DNA from 2 places in the Acetonema longum DSM 6540 genome. Region 1 is predicted to be linked to the other one. Evidence: riboswitches for the same ligand, from Rfam matches in the RefSeq annotation. Region 1 holds a riboswitch; the other holds the start of a gene.
The links. Region 1 has a riboswitch for cobalamin ahead of ALO_RS06515 (nicotinate-nucleotide--dimethylbenzimidazole phosphoribosyltransferase). Riboswitches for the same ligand answer to the same signal wherever they lie in the genome.
Positions count from the first base shown of each region.

Region 2: linked by a shared signal. The riboswitch ahead of ALO_RS19475 (LysR family transcriptional regulator) and the one ahead of ALO_RS06515 (nicotinate-nucleotide--dimethylbenzimidazole phosphoribosyltransferase) in region 1 are both predicted to bind cobalamin.

Region 1 covers NZ_AFGF01000050.1:122,998-128,845, forward strand. Annotated here, with positions in the region: gene ALO_RS06505 (response regulator transcription factor) at 1-1,548, opposite strand, end outside; gene ALO_RS06510 (sensor histidine kinase) at 1,570-2,790, opposite strand; gene ALO_RS06515 (nicotinate-nucleotide--dimethylbenzimidazole phosphoribosyltransferase) at 2,939-3,970, opposite strand; cobalamin riboswitch at 4,072-4,267, opposite strand; gene ALO_RS06520 (guanylate kinase) at 4,366-4,935, opposite strand; partial or broken gene ALO_RS06525 (DUF2087 domain-containing protein) at 5,169-5,848, shown strand, end outside.
Region 2 covers NZ_AFGF01000269.1:27,957-41,991, forward strand. Annotated here, with positions in the region: gene ALO_RS22235 (hypothetical protein) at 553-984, shown strand; partial or broken gene ALO_RS23870 (hypothetical protein) at 996-1,100, shown strand; gene ALO_RS19465 (cobaltochelatase subunit CobN) at 1,130-1,633, shown strand; gene ALO_RS19470 (hypothetical protein) at 1,655-1,864, opposite strand; cobalamin riboswitch at 2,062-2,244, shown strand; gene ALO_RS19475 (LysR family transcriptional regulator) at 2,365-3,243, shown strand; cobalamin riboswitch at 3,347-3,527, shown strand; cobalamin riboswitch at 3,667-3,848, shown strand; gene ALO_RS19480 (hypothetical protein) at 4,108-4,449, shown strand; gene ALO_RS19485 (methylmalonyl-CoA mutase family protein) at 4,461-6,638, shown strand; gene scpA (methylmalonyl-CoA mutase) at 6,622-8,808, shown strand; gene meaB (methylmalonyl Co-A mutase-associated GTPase MeaB) at 8,808-9,947, shown strand; gene ALO_RS19500 (TonB-dependent receptor plug domain-containing protein) at 10,146-12,002, shown strand; gene ALO_RS19505 (TIGR03943 family putative permease subunit) at 12,126-12,932, opposite strand; gene ALO_RS19510 (permease) at 12,925-13,980, opposite strand.

The DNA of each region.
Region 1 (5,848 bases):
GCAGAAATAGCTGGCATCCTGATAGCCGGACGCCGCGGCAATGCGCACAATGGTGTGTTCGGCATTTTGCAGCATCCGTTTGGCCTTATCCACCCGCATCCGCGTCAGGAAGTCCACAAAATTGCAGCCTTTTTCCTGCTTAAACAGCCGGCTGAAATAAAAAGGGCTCAAATGAACAAGCTTGGCTACTTCCTCCAGGGAAACATTGCGCTGGCAGTTTTGCCGGATATATTCAGAGGCCCTGTTGACCAGGCGCACATTCATGCTGTTGCGGTTCTCCAGCATATTGTCCAGGAACCGGTCGAGAGAGTCCAACATCCAGTAATGCATTTGCTCTCCGCTGGAACAGCGGGTCAGCTGGTTGATGCGGTCCACATTCAGGAGAGTGAGTTGTTCCAGATTGGCGCCTCCTTCTACCGCCGACCGGGACAAAACGATCAGCAGCTCCAGCATGCAGGCCTTGACGGCTTCCATGCCGGCCTGGCTGGCCAACAGTTCCTTCAGCAGCTGCCGCAGGGCTTCCTTGGCCTGCTTGCGGTCGCCGCAGCGGACTTTGTCCATCATCACCCGTTCATAATGAAAGGGATAATAAAACGGTCCTGTCTCCGGATGCGGTACATCGTCCACATGAATGATCTGGTTGTCACCGAGAAAAAAACGCTGCCGCTGGGCATGAACAGCTTCCAGATAGGATTTGTGCATGTGCCGCAGATCCTGATACCAGCGGCCAATGCCAATGGTGATGCTGATGCCCTGGTTCCTGGATACGGCGTCACGGATCTGCGCCGCAACCGGCAGCACCGCTTCTTTGCCCAGGTCCGGCGAAGCCGGCATCATGCTGCTCAACAGTACGATGACACTGTCGCTGCCAAAGGGTGTCACCAGGGCGCTGCCGCCGGTGACGGCCACAATCTGCCGGAACACATTCTGTTTGATCAGCTGCTTTCGTAATTCGGATTCCCGGTGGCTAACCTGGTAGAAGTTGTCAATATCCACAGCCATGACCACACCGGCATCGGCCTTGAGCCCCAAAAACGCCGCCCGCTCTTTAAGATGGGGCAAATCCTGAATTTCCCGGAAAACCAGATCATAGACAAAAGACATCTGAATCACCGGCAGCGCTTCTTGCAAACTATGGCGCAGACGGGCTTCCTCCTGCCGTTTCTGCCGGATCTCTTGCACTTTGGCCGCTGTGGCCTGCAAAGTGCGTACCAGATCAGCAGGTTTGAGCGGTTTCAAGAGATAATCCATCGCGCCGAAAGCCAAGGCCTGTTTGGCATAGCTGAATTCGTCAAAGGCGGTCAGCATGATAATCATCGTATCCGGCAGGATGGCCCGGATGTTTTTGGCGGCTTCCAGGCCATTGATTTCCGGCATGCGGACATCCATCAGAATGATATCCGGCGCCTGCTCCGATGCGATCTGCACGGCATCGGCCCCATCGCCGGTTTCACCGACAATCTGAATATCAGGACAGTGTTTTCCCACAATAAAGCGCAGCGCCTGCCGTTCCAGCTGCTCATCTTCAGCGATCATCAAGCTGTACATTCTGTTTCTCTCCTCTGATTTTTAGGAAGGGTAGGGAAGCTGAATATAGATTCGTGTCCCCTCACCGACTTTACTTTCCATGTTAAGGCCGTACTTGCTGCCAAAAAAGTGCTGAATGCGTTTATGGACATTGATAATGCCCAGACCGGTGGTCTGTCCTTTGGTAACCGGCCGTTTTTCGGCCCGGAAGATAGAATAGATGCGTTCCGGCGGCACACCTACGCCGGTGTCGACTACCGCCAGGACCACCCGGTCTCCGTCCAGCCTTCCGGTAATTTGCACCATGCCGCCATCCCGCTTAGGCTCCAGGCCGTGCAAAATAGAATTTTCTACCAACGGCTGCAGCGTCAGGGCCGGAATCAGCGTTTCCATCAGAGACGGGGTAATATCAATATCGGTTTTGATCCGGTCGCCGAACCGCACGCTTTGAATGGTGAAATAATCCCGCACCGATTTCACTTCTTCCTCCACGGTGCGCAATTGATCCATATCCCGCAGGTTGTTGCGCAGCATGTCGGCCAGGGCGTAAACTACTTCCTGGGTCCGCGGCGCTTCTTCAAGCAGCGCCAGCCTGGCGATGGTATTTAAAGTGTTAAACAAAAAATGCGGGTTCACCTGGGACTGCAACGCTTTTAATTCCGCGGCCCGCAGTAAATTCTCCAGGTCGGCTTTAGCCTTGATTTCAGTCACTAACTGTTGCTGCCTGATATTGGCTATGCCCATTTCCACCACATAGTTAGCCAGGAGGTGAATCAGGTCGGCTGAAGCTTTAAGCCGGTTTTCCGGCAAAACCTCAGCCAAATCCAAATATTCTGACAAAATGGCCGGTTCCAATCCCAGCGGTACCAGGCGCCGGAGCATTTCGGCCCTGGGCTCGTACCCCTCCTGGGGCAGGATCACCTGGCCGGCGAGAACGGCTCCCACATATTCGTTCTGAACAATGATCGGCGCCGCCAGGTCGGTCAGGGCGCCGCTGTGGCAATGATAGACATAGGGACGCTGCTGTTTCGCTGCTTTCCGCCCGCCCCGGTCGTCGCAATCCATGCAGCGGGCCAATCCTTCGGGATAGGACCGGATATAGTTGCATAACCTGGTAAAATTACTGGGCGTGGTTACCGGTGACCCGTTCACATCCACAATTACTGCCGCCAGGCCTGTGGCGTCCGCAAACCTATCTTGAATTTCCTGCAGCACCTGCATGTTGACGATATCGCTCAAGGCAAATCCTTGGAGATTGTGCACCCTACTTCCCCCTTGCACAATAATGCAGCATCAGAAATAAAATGAAAAAATTTTCTGTTTATTCATAGGGAAGTATTTGCTAAACCTACAGTTATTTCCTGCTAATGGCAAAAAATCACCATTCCGCCGCAATTATTTTCTATGCTGGTTAAACGGCTGCTGTCGCTGGCGGGACCGCAGCCGATAATTCAAAATCATCCAGCCGGGCGGTATGGAAAATAGCATAGACCATATTTTTCAGGATGGACACCATCAGGACGGCGCCGGTTCCTTCGCCCAGCGCCATATCGGCGCGAATTGGCACGTCCTCGGCCCGGATATTACCCAACAGCAGCGCATAGGCCATACCCGGCTCTTTGGACAAATGGGAAGGAATGGCGAATTTCTCTGTTTCCCGCTGCATCCTGGCAGCGCAGACATAGGCTACGGCCGTGATAAAGCCGTCGATCACAAACGGGGTTTTAACCCGGGCGCATTCGACCATGGCAGCGCAAATGGCGACAATGTCAAAGCCGCCGACGCAACGCAAAATATCTTCTACTGTTTTCATGGTCTCCCGGTGCCGCTCCACCCCTTTGGCCACGACCAGGCGTTTACGTTTCAGGGTCTCTTCATTTCCCGGACTTGCGCCATAACCCACGACAAATTCAGGCAGGATACCGCTTAAGGCATGAAGGACCGCCGCGGAAGTAGTGGTATTACCGATGCCCATTTCCCCGAATGACAGCAGGTTATAGCCCTGCTCCACCGAGCTGCGAACCATTTCCCGGCCTGTTTCCCAGGCTTGCCGGAATTCCCCCGGGCTCATCGCTTCCTGTTGCATAAAATTCTTTGTACCTAAGGCCACTTTGCGATTGATGCCGGCCGCCTCCTGATGCTTGGTGCCGACGTCCACCACCGTATAGGGAATGCCGCTGCCGCTGCAGAAACAGCTGATAGTGGCCCTTCCGTCAACCATATTTTGCGCCTGCAGATAGGTAATTTCCGCCGGATAGTTGACCACTCCCTCGGTTACCACCCCATTGTCGGCGGCAAAAATCAAATGATGGGGTCTTACTTCCCGCTCCAGACCGCCCCATGCCAGCAGTACCTTTCGGAGGTATTTCTCCAGCAGGCCCAGGCTGCCCGGCGGCTTGGCCGCACCGTTAATCAATTGGTCAACCGCTTGTTCGTAGTCCATATCCATCCCCCTTTTTGGTATTGCTCGCAAAAAAACCCAGCCAAAAAGGCTAGGTTTTTCTTTGATTTCCCATCCTTCTGGCATCGCCCTGACGCGGGGACAAATGACAGCCAAAACAGGCAGGTCTCCTGGCTACGGTTCTGCGAAACCTTTGCGCCTCCCGGCGACCAGCCGGCATGGGCAAAGGCTCCTCCCCGATTACAGTGGCGCGACCGCGGCGTTCCAGGACACTTTAGCATCCTGCCGCCTTCCCTATTCTCCTCTCTGGCGAGAGGCACCTGTTTGGTGGCACTGATTCAATTACAGTTAGGGTTCTGCAGGGAATGGCATTATCCTGCGGCAAAAGAAAACACAACAAAATTCTGATAGGATCGGTAAAAAAAGTAACACCCTTTCTAAACAGTTTCCGTGGCGCTTGCCGGTTCAGCCCACAGCAATCCCATAATAGCCTGCATCTGACGTACCGACGCATCCATGGCCCCGGTGTTCTTTACCACATAATCGGCGGTTTGCCAGTTGTCAAACTCACCCTTGCCGGCAGCCTGCTCCACCTGGCGTTGAATATCCTCCAGTTTCGCATTTTGCGTCACTAAGCGCTGAATCACCGTGTTTTTGTCAACCAGAACAAAAATAGATTCCACCCGTCCTCCCAAAAGTTTCTTCAACTGTTCCAGGCCGACTAAGTCAATATCCACAATCGAAACCGGATGCTGGTTTACCTTTCGTAATACCTCATCCTTGCTCAACCCATAAAAGTTATTATCCCGGGTCACTTTTTCAATCAACTGCAGCTGTCCAAACTCTTCTTTTGAGACGAAATAGTAATCAGCCCCATGTACTTCATGTTGTTTTTTAGGCCTGGTGGTATGACTAACCATGACAGGAACACCCTGCTTTGACAGTTCCTTTACCAGAGAGGTTTTCCCGGAAGCAGGCGGCCCGATAATAGCGTATACCTTGTTCATTCTATCTTCCCCCTTCTTCGACTTATTTCCTGGAAATAGCCATACCTAAGTCAAGCTTATGCCTTTATTGTCATTATTCTCTAAATAAATTTTCATTCCTACCTGTCCGGCTATTTTTGTAAAATTATAAAGTCCGGCACAACAATCAATGGAAAAATAATACTCTTGATTTATTATAGACAGAATCATATAATGTCTATGTATTTATCAAACAAATGTAAGAGGTGTTTGAAATGAATGATGTATCCGATCTGTTTTGGCAGTCATCGCTGCAGGATATCAAAGCCGGTTACACCTATCAGTCCCATAGCGATGAGTTCATTTGTCTCATCTGCGGCCAAAAATTTCCCGATGGAGTCATATACTCCCACGAGTGCCAGTTATATGAAGCCAAAAAATATATAAAAATGCATATTGCCCAGTGTCATGGCTCGGTCTTTCATGTTCTCACCAGCCTGGACAAACAGTTAACCGGGTTGACGGAACACCAAAAAAGCCTGTTGGAGCTTTTTTACGCCGGCTATAGCGACGCTGAGGTGGCCAAAGCCGTAAATGCAGGCAGTACCTCCACCATCCGCAATCATCGCTTCAGTTTGCGGGAAAAACAAAAACAGGCCAAAATCTTTTTGGCGATTATGGAATTGCTGGGAGAACGGATGCCGAAAAAAGATGCCTTCATCGAAATCCCGCGCAGTTCGAAACAGGTCGACGAGCGGTTTGCTATTACCGGGCAGGAGTCTGACCACATTCTGGCGGCATACTTTAAGCAGGGACCCGATGGCCCCCTCGATAGATTCCCGCTGAAAGAGAAAAAGCGGGCAGCCATTCTGCGGCATCTCATAAACTATTTCGAGACCGGCAAAAACTATAGTGAAAAAGAAGTGAACGAGATCTTAAAACCCATCTACCACGA
Region 2 (14,035 bases), on a different contig from region 1:
TTCAGCACAGGCTATCCTTCTCGGCTATTTTTTTGCCGGGATTTTTTATTAGCTGACTGCCAAAAAACCCTTCTGATTTTTTCAGAAGGGTTTTATATATACCTGGCACGGACATCATTGCAAGCGGCTCCGGACAAGCCGGCAGATTCAGCCGACTGGGAAGGGATACTGCCCGCAGGGCGAATCTGATGCAGCGGGATGAGATGAATGGAGGATGTTATAAATGGGAATCCGGAAGCAACGGGAGAAAAGACTGGCCGCCGCTTTGCTGACCGCATGCTGTACGCTCAGTCCGCTTACGGCTATGGCGGAGGAGACCGATGAGACGGGCAGTGTCGACTGGAGCATCAGCGCCGGCCGACATGAACCGCAACCTCATAGAGTTTTAGACAAAAACGGTAAATTAATAACCGACAACTATTATGGCGAGGAAACCCCTATTGCCTTGAGCGCCGCCTGGAGAACGGAAAACGGCAACCAGTGGAAAGTGGACTACAGCAAGCTATGGGAAGAAACCGCTATGGATTCCATTTTTTTCTATGAGGTGCCGCTATGCAGTTACCGCAAATCACCCAGAACGACAATACCCGCACTGACTGGTCAGTGGAATATAGCGGCAAAGATGAACAGCAGGATTGGCAGATTCGTGCCTATCGGTCAGAATATTACAAGGATTACCACTCAGCTTATCTTTCCTCTACTGGATGGAAACTAAACTCATTTGACGTGGTAGAGAGAACTCTGTCGGTAGTGGAAGGCAAAAGTTCTTGGCAGGCCGGCGATAATCAGAGACTAACCGCCGGTTGGGAATGGCGCAAGGATGAATCCTGGGGAACGCGTATCCGCAAGCCGGGCAGCGAAGGCACGCCGGTGACCTACTACTGGGAGAACGGCTATGATGACACCAAAAAAGCCGAGAAGCCTCGTTGGAATACCGCGCCGTATATCTGCAGGATGCATGGAAGGCTGGTAACAAGCTGCTAGTGATTCCCTCGATGCGGTACGACTGGAGCGATCAGTTTAGTTCCGAAGTCACGCCGCGTCTCGGCCTGACTTATAAAGCTCAGGAAGATTTACGCATCAAGGCTGTGGTTGGCGCAGGATACAAAACACCAACGGTAAATGAGTTATATCATTATTTCCACATGTTCAAAACCACTATGAATACTTCGGCGGGCTGGCTAAAGCGGTGGAAACCGCCAAAGGAGAGCAAGCCGCCGTCTATATCACGGATACTACTGGGGAAAAGGTCGAAACCGAGTCCGTGGACCGCTCCATTGCCCGCGGCGTTCGAACCCGCCTCTTAAACCCCAAATGGATTCAGGCCATGCTGATTCACCCCTATCACGGGACACAAAAGATTCGGGACCGGTTTGAAAACATCCTGGGGCTGGCGGCCACCACCAACCGGGTGGATAACTGGATCTTCAGCGGCCTTTTCCAGACCTATGTGGCGGATGAAATACTGCGCCAGAAGCTGGCGGAAAACAACCGCTGGGCATACTTCAGCATACTGGAACACCTGCTGGAATGCAACCAGCGGGGATATTGGCAGGCCACGAAAGAAGATCTGGAGCAATTGCGCCGGACCTATTTGGAGATGGAAGGCGATATTGAGGAAGGTACGGACTAATACTCTAATTAAAACACCGCCTTATTGCAGGCGGTGTTGGTAGCATACCGGGTATTGGACGGATTTTCCTTCACAATAATAACCGAATAACTTTTTAAGCTTGCCGCAATTCAGGTCATCGGCAATTTCGTATACAATGGCTGGATTAGCTTGTTGCACGGCTTGCCGATTCATTTTCAGCAACTTTTTCTGGACAAAACGCTCCCAACTTCTACTGAGTGATATAAACATTTTTCTACCTCCTATGATATGGGTAAGCTTTACTATGCGGTTTACAGCTAGATTATATAAAAATACTGGCTCCTTTGTGAAATACCGGTATTTTATGCGGAGATAGTCCTGCTCTATGGCAAAGTTGTCCCCGGAATATACCACGACGAAAGAGGAAATAAATACTGGAAGCTAGAATAACACTAAAATAACAGTAAAATATAAATATAGGAATAGGTGCCCTACAGGGCTTAATAGGGAAGTCCGGTGCGATGCCGGCGCGGTCCCGCCACTGTAACGGGGAGTAAATTCGCAATATGTCACTGGAGCGTTTCGCTTTGGGAAGGCGCGAAGAAGCAATGATCCGGAGCCAGGAGAACTGCCTGTTCAGCAATCACTGCTTGACCCACGAGCGATGGGGAGGGGATTATACGGACGCACTTTCGCAGCGTCATATTTTGTATTCTCACTCCCGAAAACCGGGAGTTTTTTCATTGTTATTAATATAAAAGAGGGATACTGTGGAATTACGACAATTAAAATATTTCCAGACAATCGGCAGGTTAAACAGTATTACCAAAGCGGCGGTACAATTAAATGTTTCACAGCCTTCACTGACGGTGGCCATGCAAAACCTGGAAGAAGAACTCGGGGTGCTTTTGTTTGAGCGAAGTTATCGAAATATCAGCCTGACATCGGCAGGCGCCATGTTTCTGAAGCATGTGGATGATATTTTGCTGCGTGTTGATGATTCGGTCAGGGAAATAACCGATTACCGAACCAAGCGGGCCGGTACGATAAAAATTGGCATTCCGCCCATGATCGGGGTGTTTGTGTTTTCTTATATCCTTGGCCAATTCCGTAAGTTACACCCGGAGTTTGAGCTCACCATTGTAGAACGAGGAAGTCTCTCTGTTTTGCGGTTATTGGAGAAAGGAAAACTGGATGTTGGCTTCGTGGTGCTTGGGGATGCATTAGACGGTGTCGAGGTGATGCCTGTTACCTGCAGCGAAATCAAAGTGTGCATGAGAAGGGAGCATCCTTTGAGCGGGTTATCAGCCGTACCTATTGCAGCGCTTCGGGAGGAGGCTTTTATTTTATTGAAAGAGGATACCTATAACCGTCGACTCATCATTGAAGAATGCAAAAAGAATCAATACTCGCCAAATATCATTTTCTCCACCCGGCAAGTTCAAACGATTATAAACATGGTCGAACAGGGTGTCGGTATTTCATTTCTCATTGATGCTGTCTCAGACAAACAGCAAAATATTATCAGCCGTCCCCTCTGCCGCCCGCTTGTGATTGAGGCAGGGCTTGCCTGGCGTAAAGACAGATATATAACAAATGCTTTGCGTATTTTTATCAACTTTATAGAAAAGGCTTTTAACAATTTATAAATAGGCGGAATGGAAAGACCGATTTGAGAAGGTATTTGACATTTCACCGCAAATGATGGTAGTATGAATACGAATTAGTATGAACTTATAGATTTCATTGAAAATAAATATTATTGAGACAGGTGCCCATAGGGCTTAATAGGGAAGTCCGGTGCAATGCCGGCGCGGTCCCGCCACTGTAACGGGGAGCAAACCCAAACGATGTCACTGGGATGGAATGTCCTGGGAAGGCTGGGGGAGCGAGGAACCGGAGTCAGGAGAACTGCCTGTCTGACAGTCACCGCTATACCCACGAGTGATGGGGAGGGGATTTTACGTGCTACAGTTTCCGGATGGCAACATCGACGGGAAACTTGTTTGACGGTTGTTAGCATAGCCCTCCCTGCCATTGCGGGGAGGGCATTTATATTTAATAAAAACAACATAAACGGAAACGGAACAGGTGCCCCATGGGGCTTAATAGGGAAGTCCGGTACAATGCCGGCGCGGTCCCGCCACTGTAACGGGGAGCAAACCCAAACGATGTCACTGGGATAAAATGTCCTGGGAAGACTGGGGGAGCGAGGAACCGGAGCCAGGAGAACTGCCTGTTTAACGGTCACCGCTATACCCACGAGCGATGGGGAGGAGATCTGCGCAGCCGATGGCAAAGTGTCCGTTGCGTAAGATCATAAACTCCTGACTGAGTCAGGAGTTTTTTTTAAGAAAAAAGCTCTGCCAAGCAGACTTTTTTCTTGCCATACATGGGTTTGCCGAAAGGCCGAGGCAGAGACTCACTCATGGGACACAGGCTTTTAACCGGGCCGGTGGGGAGTCGGTTCAAGCCCTATATAATAAACAATGTACACAAGGAGGAACATGAGAATGTTTATGAACCGGAGTACGAATGTTCCGGAAGACCGGGAAGAACCCATCATGATGCCGGCTTCCGATTCACTCCAAGTCGAACCATTCACACCGCTGTCCGCCAGAGTAGCCTCGGATCAGCCGGAGTTGGTTCAGGGATTAAAAGCATTGCAGCAGGGACTGGGACAGGAACATTTTGACCGGTATATCGAAAATCTGGTTTCTCTGCAGCTGCGGGAAGGGATCCTATGGATGGTTACCCGCCGGGCCATGCACCGTTCTCTGCTGGAACGCGACTTTCTGCCGCAGATTAAGCAGGCCTTCGGAGTCGGCAGTATACGAATCATCAGTCAGGGATAGGGGGAAAAGGAATGAAAGAAGAACAGGCAGAACCGATGGCCGCCGAAGAAAAACTATTCGCCGAGTTCGCGGCGCCGACATATGAGTCCTGGCAAAGCGAGGCTGAGAAAGCTCTCAAAGGCGCTCCCTTTGAAAGCAGGCTGATCACCAAAACCTATGAGGAAATTGATTTGAAACCAATTTACCGGCAGAACGACTTGGAGTCAGAGGGCGTTCACCTCAGTTTGCCGGGCAGCGAGCCCTTTGTCAGGGGAATCCATGCCGGCGGCTATCTGACAAAATCCTGGCTGGTTGCCCAGGAATGCGACCAGCCGCTGGCCGCTGAACTTAACCAAACATTAAAGAACGAACTCAGCCGCGGCCTACAGAGCCTCCATATCCGCCTGGATACCGCGACCTGCTTGGGGCTTGATCCGGACATTGCCGATGCCGGCCAGGTAGGGGACCGGGGTTTTTCGCTGGCCTGCCTGCAGGACCTGACGAAAGCCCTGGACGATATTTCCCTGCAGCAATGGTCTGTAATGGTGCCCGCCGGCGCCCGCTCGCTGCCGGTGGTGGCCCTGTTTGCGGCTCTGGCCCGGTCCAGGGGAATGGATCCCGGTGAGCTTTCCGGCTCGATTGTAGCCGATCCCCTGGGCGCTTTGGCGTTGCAGGGACAATTGACGGCATCCCTGCCGTCCGTTTATGACGAATTGGCTGCTGTGACCGCCTGGGCGGAAACCCGTACCCCTTATCTGAAAACCATCCGGGCCGACGGTTGCCCCTATCATGACGCCGGCGCCAATGCCGTGCAGGAACTGGCTTACGCCCTGGCGACCGCTGTGGAATACGTGCGGGAGCTGCAGCAGCGCGGCCTGGAATTCCCGGTGATTTCCCGTCATATGCAGTTTTCTTTTGCCCTGGGCGCCAATATGTTCATGGAACTGGCCAAAATCCGCGCCGCGAGACTGCTGTGGAGTCAGGCGGCGCGGGCTTTCGGCGGTAAGGGGGAAGAATGCGCTGCAGTTATTCACGGTCGGACATCCCGCTTTACAAAAACCGGTTATGATCCCTATGTCAATATGCTGCGGACGACAACCGAAGCCTTCGCCGGTGTGGTGGCCGGCCTGGACAGCCTGCACGTCGGTCCTTTCGACGAGGCGGTTCGGCCGGGGGATGAGTTTTCCCGCCGGATTGCCCGCAACACGCAGATCATCCTGCAGCAGGAATGCGGCCTGATGCAGCCGGCGGATCCAGCCGGCGGGTCCTGGTATGTGGAGACGCTTACCGCCGACCTGGCCCGCCGGGCCTGGGAAATCTTTCAACAAGTGGAAATGAAGGGAGGAATGTTTCTGGCCCTGCAGGCCGGCCTGCCGCAAAGCCAAAGCGCAAAAACGGCGCAAAACCGGTTTGCCAATTTGGCCAAACGGCGGGATGTGATCGTGGGAACCAATATGTATGCCAACTTGGCGGAACATCCCCTGGCGGCGTCAGAAATTGACTGCCAGGCGATACAGGCCCGGCGGGCAGAACAACTGACGGCTTACCGCCAAAACAGGGCGACGCAGGAGCAGCAGCGGCTGCTGACCAGCCTGGCAGCCAGTCGCCAGCGCACGGGGGCGGAGCTGGTGGAGGCTGCCATCGACGCGGCCATTGCCGGCGGTTCCGTGGGTGAAATTTTCCTTGCCCTGCGCCGGGAAGAAACAGAGCCCTTAAGCATCACTCCTCTTCAGCCGAGCCGGTTGTCCGAACCCTATGAGGCCCTGCGGCGGAACACCGAAAAGTTCAAAGCGGAAACCGGCGGCAATGTGCGCATTTTTTCGGCCGATATAGGGCCGATCCCCCAGCACAAGCCCAGAGCCGATTTCAGCCGGGGCTTTTTTGAGGTTGGTGCATTTGAAGTACTGTCCAACAACGGCTTTGCATCTGTGGACGAGGCTGCCGATACAGCCGCGGCTTCCGGCGCCGATGCGGTGGTGATCTGCTCTACTGATGCCACCTATCCCGAAATCGTGCCGCCGCTGGCCCGGCTGATCAAGGAAAAGATGCCGGGAGTGTGGCTGGTTCTGGCCGGCCTGCCGCCGGAAGACCTGCAGGCCGTATACCGGGAAGCCGGCGTGGATGAGTTCATTCATGTCCGGGCCGACTGCTATGAAAGTTTATCCAGGCTGCAGCGCAGAAAGGGGATGCATGATGATTCTCAAGCCTGATTTCACGACCTTGGCCTTTCAGGCCTCTCACGGCAGCGCCGGCTATAAGGATTGGCGGCGCAACCTGGAGCGGGAAACGGGGGAACCGATGGAAGATCTCGTCCACCGCACCATGGAGCAGATAGATATTCAGCCTCTGTACAGTGAGGCCGACATGGCCGAGGTGGAACATCTCGCCTTTCTGGCGGGAATTCCGCCGTTTTTACGCGGACCTTATCCCAATATGTACGTGACCCAGCCCTGGACAGTCCGCCAATATGCCGGCTTTTCCACCGCCGAGGAAAGCAACGCCTTTTACAAACGAAACCTGGCCATGGGCCAGAAGGGATTGTCCATTGCCTTTGACCTGGCGACCCACCGGGGCTATGACTCCGACCATCCCCGGGTGGTAGGCGACGTGGGCAAGGCCGGCGTGGCTGTCGACTCGATTTTGGATATGAAGATTCTGTTTGACGGAATTCCTCTGGACAAAATGTCGGTATCCATGACGATGAACGGCGCAGTGCTGCCGATCATGGCCTTCTACATCGTAGCGGCCGAAGAACAGGGCGTACCGGCCGAAGTTCTGACTGGCACGATCCAGAACGATATTTTAAAGGAATTCATGGTTCGCAACACCTATATTTATCCCCCGGAACCGTCCATGCGGATCATCGGCGATATTTTCGCCTATACCTCTAAAAACATGCCCAAATTCAACAGCATCAGTATTTCCGGCTATCATATGCAGGAAGCGGGCGCCACGGCCGATATCGAGCTGGGTTATACCCTGGCCGACGGTCTGGAATACGTCAAGACCGGCTTGAAGGCCGGCCTGGACATCGACGCTTTTGCTCCTCGCTTTGCTTTTTTCTGGGCCATCGGCAAGAACTACTTCATGGAAGTGGCAAAAATGCGGGCCGGGCGCCTGCTGTGGGCCAAACTGATCAAACAGTTCAACCCGAAGAATCCTAAATCCATGGCATTGCGGACTCATTCCCAGACTTCAGGCTGGAGTCTGACCGAGCAGGATCCGTTCAACAATGTGGTTCGCACCTGCATCGAAGCCCTGGCAGCCTCATTGGGGCATACCCAGTCGCTTCATACTAACGCCCTGGATGAAGCCATCGCCCTGCCAACGGACTTTTCCGCCCGGATTGCCCGCAACACTCAGTTATATCTACAGGATGAGACCTATATTTGCAAGGTTATTGATCCATGGGGCGGCTCATACTATGTGGAAGCCCTGACCCGGGAATTGGCCCGCAAAGCCTGGCAGCACATCCAGGAGGTGGAACAGCTGGGAGGCATGGCCAAGGCCATTGATACCGGCCTGCCCAAGATGAGAATCGAGGAAGCCGCCGCCCGGCGTCAGGCTCAAATCGACTCGGCAAAAGAGACCATCGTCGGCGTCAACCGTTTCCGCCTCGTCAAAGAAGATCCTTTGGAAATCCTGGAGGTCGACAACACGGCTGTGCGGCAGGCGCAGCTCCGCCGCCTGGAGCAATTAAAAGCCAACCGCAACGAGGACGAGGTGCAATCGTCCTTAGAAGCCATTACCAAGGCTATGGAAAGCGGCGCAGGCAACGTGCTGGACCTGGCGGTAAAAGCTGCCAGACTCAGAGCCAGCCTGGGTGAAATATCCTATGCCGTGGAAAAAGTGGCCGGCCGGCACAAAGCTGTCATCCGTTCCATTTCCGGCGTCTACAGCAGCGAGTTTAACGATGAGCAGGAAATCGGAACCGTGCGGAAAATGGCCGATGAATTTGAAAAACTGGAAGGCCGCCGGCCTCGTATCCTTATGGCTAAAATGGGTCAGGACGGACATGACCGGGGAGCAAAGGTCGTATCCACCGCCTTTGCCGACATGGGCTTCGACGTGGATATCGGGCCGTTGTTCCAAACGCCGGAGGAAACCGCCCAACAGGCCGTGGACAATGACGTGCACGTGGTCGGGATGAGTTCGCTGGCAGCCGGACATAAGACGCTGCTGCCGCAGCTGGTAGAGGAACTGGCCAAGCGGGGCCGGAGCGATATTCTCGTGGTCGCCGGCGGCGTCATTCCTGCTCAGGACTATGACTTTTTGCGGGCCCATGGCGCAGCGGCCATCTTTGGGCCGGGAACGGTAATTCCGGTGGCGGCGCAGCGGATTCTGGAAGTATTATTACGCCGGGGCCAGGTGGCAGGCTGATGGAGCGGCGGGGAGAGAGACTGCCGGAGTGGGCCTGCGGCAGCGATGACGGTTTTGCCAGCCGCGTAATGGAGGGGGTGGCCACCACCCACGACGGCATGCCCGGAGTCGCCGGAAAAATGGCGGCTCCGGCCGCCCGGCCGCGCCAACTGGAAGTAGCGGACTACTATCAGGGGATCATGCAGGGAGACCGGGGGATTTTGGCCCGGGCTATCACCCTAGTGGAAAGCAACCATCCCAAACATGCCGTCATGGCGCAGGCCCTACTGCAGGAACTGCTGCCTCATACCGGCGGCGCTATGCGGGTTGGCATCACAGGCGTTCCCGGAGCGGGGAAAAGCACCTTTATCGAATCGCTTGGCTGCCGGCTGTGCGAACGGGGACATAAAGTCGCCGTGCTGGCAGTAGACCCCAGCAGCACGGTCACCCGCGGCAGCATCCTTGGCGACAAAACCAGGATGGAACAGCTTACCCGCCAACCCAACGCCTTCATTCGTCCCTCACCCTCCGGCGGCACCCTGGGCGGCGTGGCCCGCAAAAGCCGGGAAACCATGCTGCTGTGTGAAGCAGCCGGTTATGATATCATTCTGGTAGAGACCGTCGGTGTCGGCCAAAGCGAAGTAACTGTGCGGTCTATGGTGGACTTCTTTTTGCTCGTCGTCCTGACCGGCGCCGGCGATGAGCTGCAAGGCATGAAAAAAGGCGTTATGGAGCTGGCTGATCTCATCGCGGTCAATAAGGCCGACGGGGATAACCGGCTCCGGGCCCTGGCTGCCAGGGCCGATTACGAGCGCATTCTGCATTATATCCGTCCGGCCACCGAAGGCTGGCGTACCCAGTCAGTGACCTGCTCGGCCATGACCGGCGATGGTATTGACGCCCTCTGGGCCACGGTGGAGTCCTTCTTTGCTCAGGTCAGGGCATCCGGCGCTTTTGCCACCCGGCGCCAAAACCAGGTATTGGCCTGGATGCGATCCATGGTGGAAGAACACCTGTACCGGAGCTTTTTCGACCATCCCGCCGTGACAGCCTGCCTGCCCCGTATCGAGCAGGAAGTGGCCAGCGGCACGCTGGTCACCACCCGGGCTGTCCAGGAACTGCTGTCTGCCTATGAAGGGGCAAACAGCAGCAAAGCGTAGATAAAGGGCCATGAAGCAGGGCTGTTAAAGCGCGAACCAGCGCTTTAACAGCCCTGCTGTGCATAAAAATCCCACAGACTTGCTACCCCGGAATTTGTATGATTCTCTAATTGCAGGAAAAATGACGTTTTTGGTGGGGGCAAGATGTATATATTTGTTTAATCTTCTTGATTTAATAATTGAATGGGAGGACTATCCATGAGAAAAGAATCGGTTTTGACACGGAAAATTCTAGCTGCTACAGCGGCTGCCGGCATGCTTTTAGGCGGACAGGCTGCCGGATTGGCGGCCGAAGGCGAGGCGCAGGACTTTGAATTGGACCAGGTCATTGTTACCGCCCAGCGCTATGAAAAGCGCGAAGTTGACGTCGCGGCCTCTACCGAGATTCTGACGCAGCAGGATCTTTTGAATACCGGCGCCAGTAATTTGTATAACGCCCTGAGTTTTTCCACCGGCATTGCACTGCATCAGTACGGTACGGGAGGCTCTTCCATGGGCAATATGACCAGTAAGATCGTCATGCGGGGAAACTCCGGCGGTACGCTGGTCCTGATCAACGGCATGCCGCTGAATATCCGCGGCACCTATGATTTGAACGACATTCCGGTGGAAAATATAGAACGGGTCGAGATCGTCCGCGGCGGCGGCTCCGTACTGTACGGCAGCGAGGCCACCGGCGGCGTCATCAATATCATTACCAAGAAGCAGCGGGAGAATTACTTTAAGACCGGCTGGGGCAATTACGGACAGCAAGAGTATACTGTCGGCCTGCAGGCCGACAGGCTGGGCCTCAGCTATCAATACTCCGACTGGGGCACCCGGGAAAACGTCGCCAGCGACGGGAAAAAATGGAAAGGTCCGGACAATAATAATTTGAGCTTGAACTATGCGTTCAATGATAACTGGAGCCTTTCACTCAATCATGTGGAGTCGAATTATCATTATATTACCAGCAAAGCAGACACTGAGCAGAATATCAACAGAAACAATATTCAATTGACTTATCGCGATAATCATCTTCAATCCACATTTTATTATGTTGACAGGACGCGGGAGAAGGATGCGTTGACCTTTTCTAAAGGAACCTATGAAATTGACGAAGAAAAGAACCGCAATTACGGATTGGACATGCAGAAAGATTGGGAGATAAAGGATACCAGGCTGTTGTTCGGCGGATCGTTTCAGCGTGAAGAGTTTACGAAGAATGCTAAAATCAGCACTAGCGATAGCGTTAAGCATTCCAGAAACGATTTTTCTGCCTATGGGCAGTATGAAAAGCCTATCAGCAAACGGGACACGCTGATACTGAGTGCCCGTGAGTCCTGGACAACCGGTGCGCCCAACGATTATGACGAAACGAACTTCAGCGGCCAAGCACAGATGATCCACAAGTTGCAAGAGAATGAGAATTTGTACATCAGTGCGGGACAGTCCTTTAAAATGCCGGAGTTGCATCAAATCTATAATACGGCTCCCGGCGCAGATTTGAAGGCGCAAGTTGGTGCCCATTACGAGGCGGGCTGGAAAAAGGATATCGGTGGTCATAAGTGGCGGGTTGCCTTATTTCATTATGATATTGATGACAACATAACCGCTAAATATGTTGCCCCAGACTTTATCTATGAGAATGAGAATTTAAAAAATAGCGGCATTGAATTGGAATGCAAGATTAAAACCGCTGCCAGCCCGTTCGGCTTTCATTATGCTGTCAGCTATGGTAATCCCAAAACTGAAACCATAGATGAAGGCGGCTCCTCGGGCTGGCAGCGCGATTATTCCCGGTGGCAGCTTAATGGCGGCGTGACCTATCAGCAGGATAAATGGAGTGCCGCCCTGAATGCGTCTTACATGGCGGAACGGGTACTGAACAACGTCGACACCAAACCGTATCTGCTTACTAACTTGAACGTGAATTATGCCATGACGCAGAACAGCAGCCTGTTTTTGACCATCAACAACCTGCTGGATAGGGATGATATTACCTATCGAGCAACATCTGCAGACTATTATTTCACGCCCTGTAATTACATGATGGGATATAAGATGAATTTCTAAAAGAAAAATAGAGGAAAGAGCAGCGGGAGCCCAGGCCGCAGAGCCGTTAAAACGCGAACCGGCGCTTTAACGGCTCTTGTTCTTGTTATTAGTGTGCAGGCATGTCAATATGATTTTTACGACTCAATTATATACATAAGGATTAGGCAGAGGTTCTATGCGGGAAACCGCAGTTGCTTTCAGCAAGGGAATGACAACTCCGTTATAGTCTCCCTGCTGAATTTTTCCGTGTACTTCTACCCATGTGTCGTTTTTATACAGAGAGCTGTCAGGCCATTCTATGATTAAGCCACTGGGCATTGCATCAGCGGCACAGCAGGCAATTTCAAATCGTACCACCATGCACTGATTATCCTTGAGACCCGCTGGCCTATAGACAAAGCCTTTTAAATTGACTTCCCGGTTGATAAAATTCGCAGTAGCTTCGTACATGATGGTAATCCAGCGGATATGGTTTGTATCGTCAATATAAATAACCGGAGTTTGTTTTGGATTAACTGGTTGAATCTGCTGCATTGCGTCGAACGGAATGGCGGGTGTGTTGTTTTCAGACATGGAGGATGCGGCGATACCGGGATTGTTGGAAAGATACTTCATGCTCCTGTTGTCAGCGGTTATGGAGCCCAGTGATTTGGCAGGGATGAGAAAACAGATGGCAATGGTCCCGATGAAAACATAATAAAAATAGCTGGAGAACGTATGATCTCGTTTTGTCGGATTGACTGACAGCATATCACTCACTAGCCGTATGGTTTGCACGATAACCAGCAGGAAAAGGATGGTCAAGCCAACTTGGGCATTAAGAGTGAATTGCGGGTGTATTAATTGCAGCAGATTGCCCTGGGTTATCACCCGGTAAAATAAAAGAGTAAAACAAATAAGAATCAAGAGCTGCAGTAGATTCTCGACTGCCTGTGAAAATCTATACAAACCCGAACACCTCCCTGAAATAAGGAAGACAATTGATCAGCAGTGACAGCAGAAATACGCTGATCGTAATCAGGAGAACAAGCTTCATTACGTATGATACTCTAAATGCATTGAGCATCATAATTACATTTTTAATATCCAGCATAGGCCCATAGATCAGGAACGAGGCAATTGCGCCCGGGGTAAAAGAGGCGGCGAACGGCGCAGCAATAAACGCGTCTGCCTGTGAGCAGACGGAAAGAATGAAAGCAAAACCCATCATGCCCCAGATGGAAACAACAGGCTCCTGGCCTACGCTTAACAGCAGAGTCCGTGGTACGGTTATCTGAATGACTGCGGCGAGAAATGAGCCGATTAGCAGGAAGCGTCCCATATCAAAGAACTCGTCGCAAGTGTGGTACAGCATCTCGCGCAATCGCATCAGAAGTCCCGGATGATGATGCTCGTGTCCGCAGCCGCACCCCTGGTGACAGCCGCAGCCAGGGTCTGCCGTGTAGGGATTGAGTATCTTAGAGTTTACGTTGCTGCTATATAACAGAATTCCGATAAGATTGGCGCAGATAAAAACGCCGGCAAACCGATAAACCAGCATAGAGGGAGACGAGTTAAAAGCAAGGTATGTGGAAAAGCCGACTAAGGGGTTAATAACCGGAGCCGATAACATGAAGGGGACGGCGATATACGCAGGGACCCCCTTTTGAATGAGCCGGCGTACGATAGGGATAATGCCGCACTCACATAAGGGGAAGAAGATTCCCAGCAAGCTGCCGCAGACGATGCCAATCATGCTGTTTCTCGGCAACAGACGATGAATTGTTGTATCGGAAATAAAGACGTGAATAAACGAGGAAATAATCACTCCCAGCAATACTAAGGGAAAGGCTTCGATGATAATACTGAGAAAGATAGAAGTCAATTCCTGCAAAAAATCTGTTTGATTTCCGGGCAGTGCTTCAAGAAACCAAATATCAGGATGCAACACACTCATGATGAGCAGAATGGATAGAATTGAAAGCTTTCCCAGGTTGGATTTTGCGCCTGTCTCCATGACAACCTCCATTTGGATATTCATACCATTACTATAACGTGTTGAAAAAGTTTTG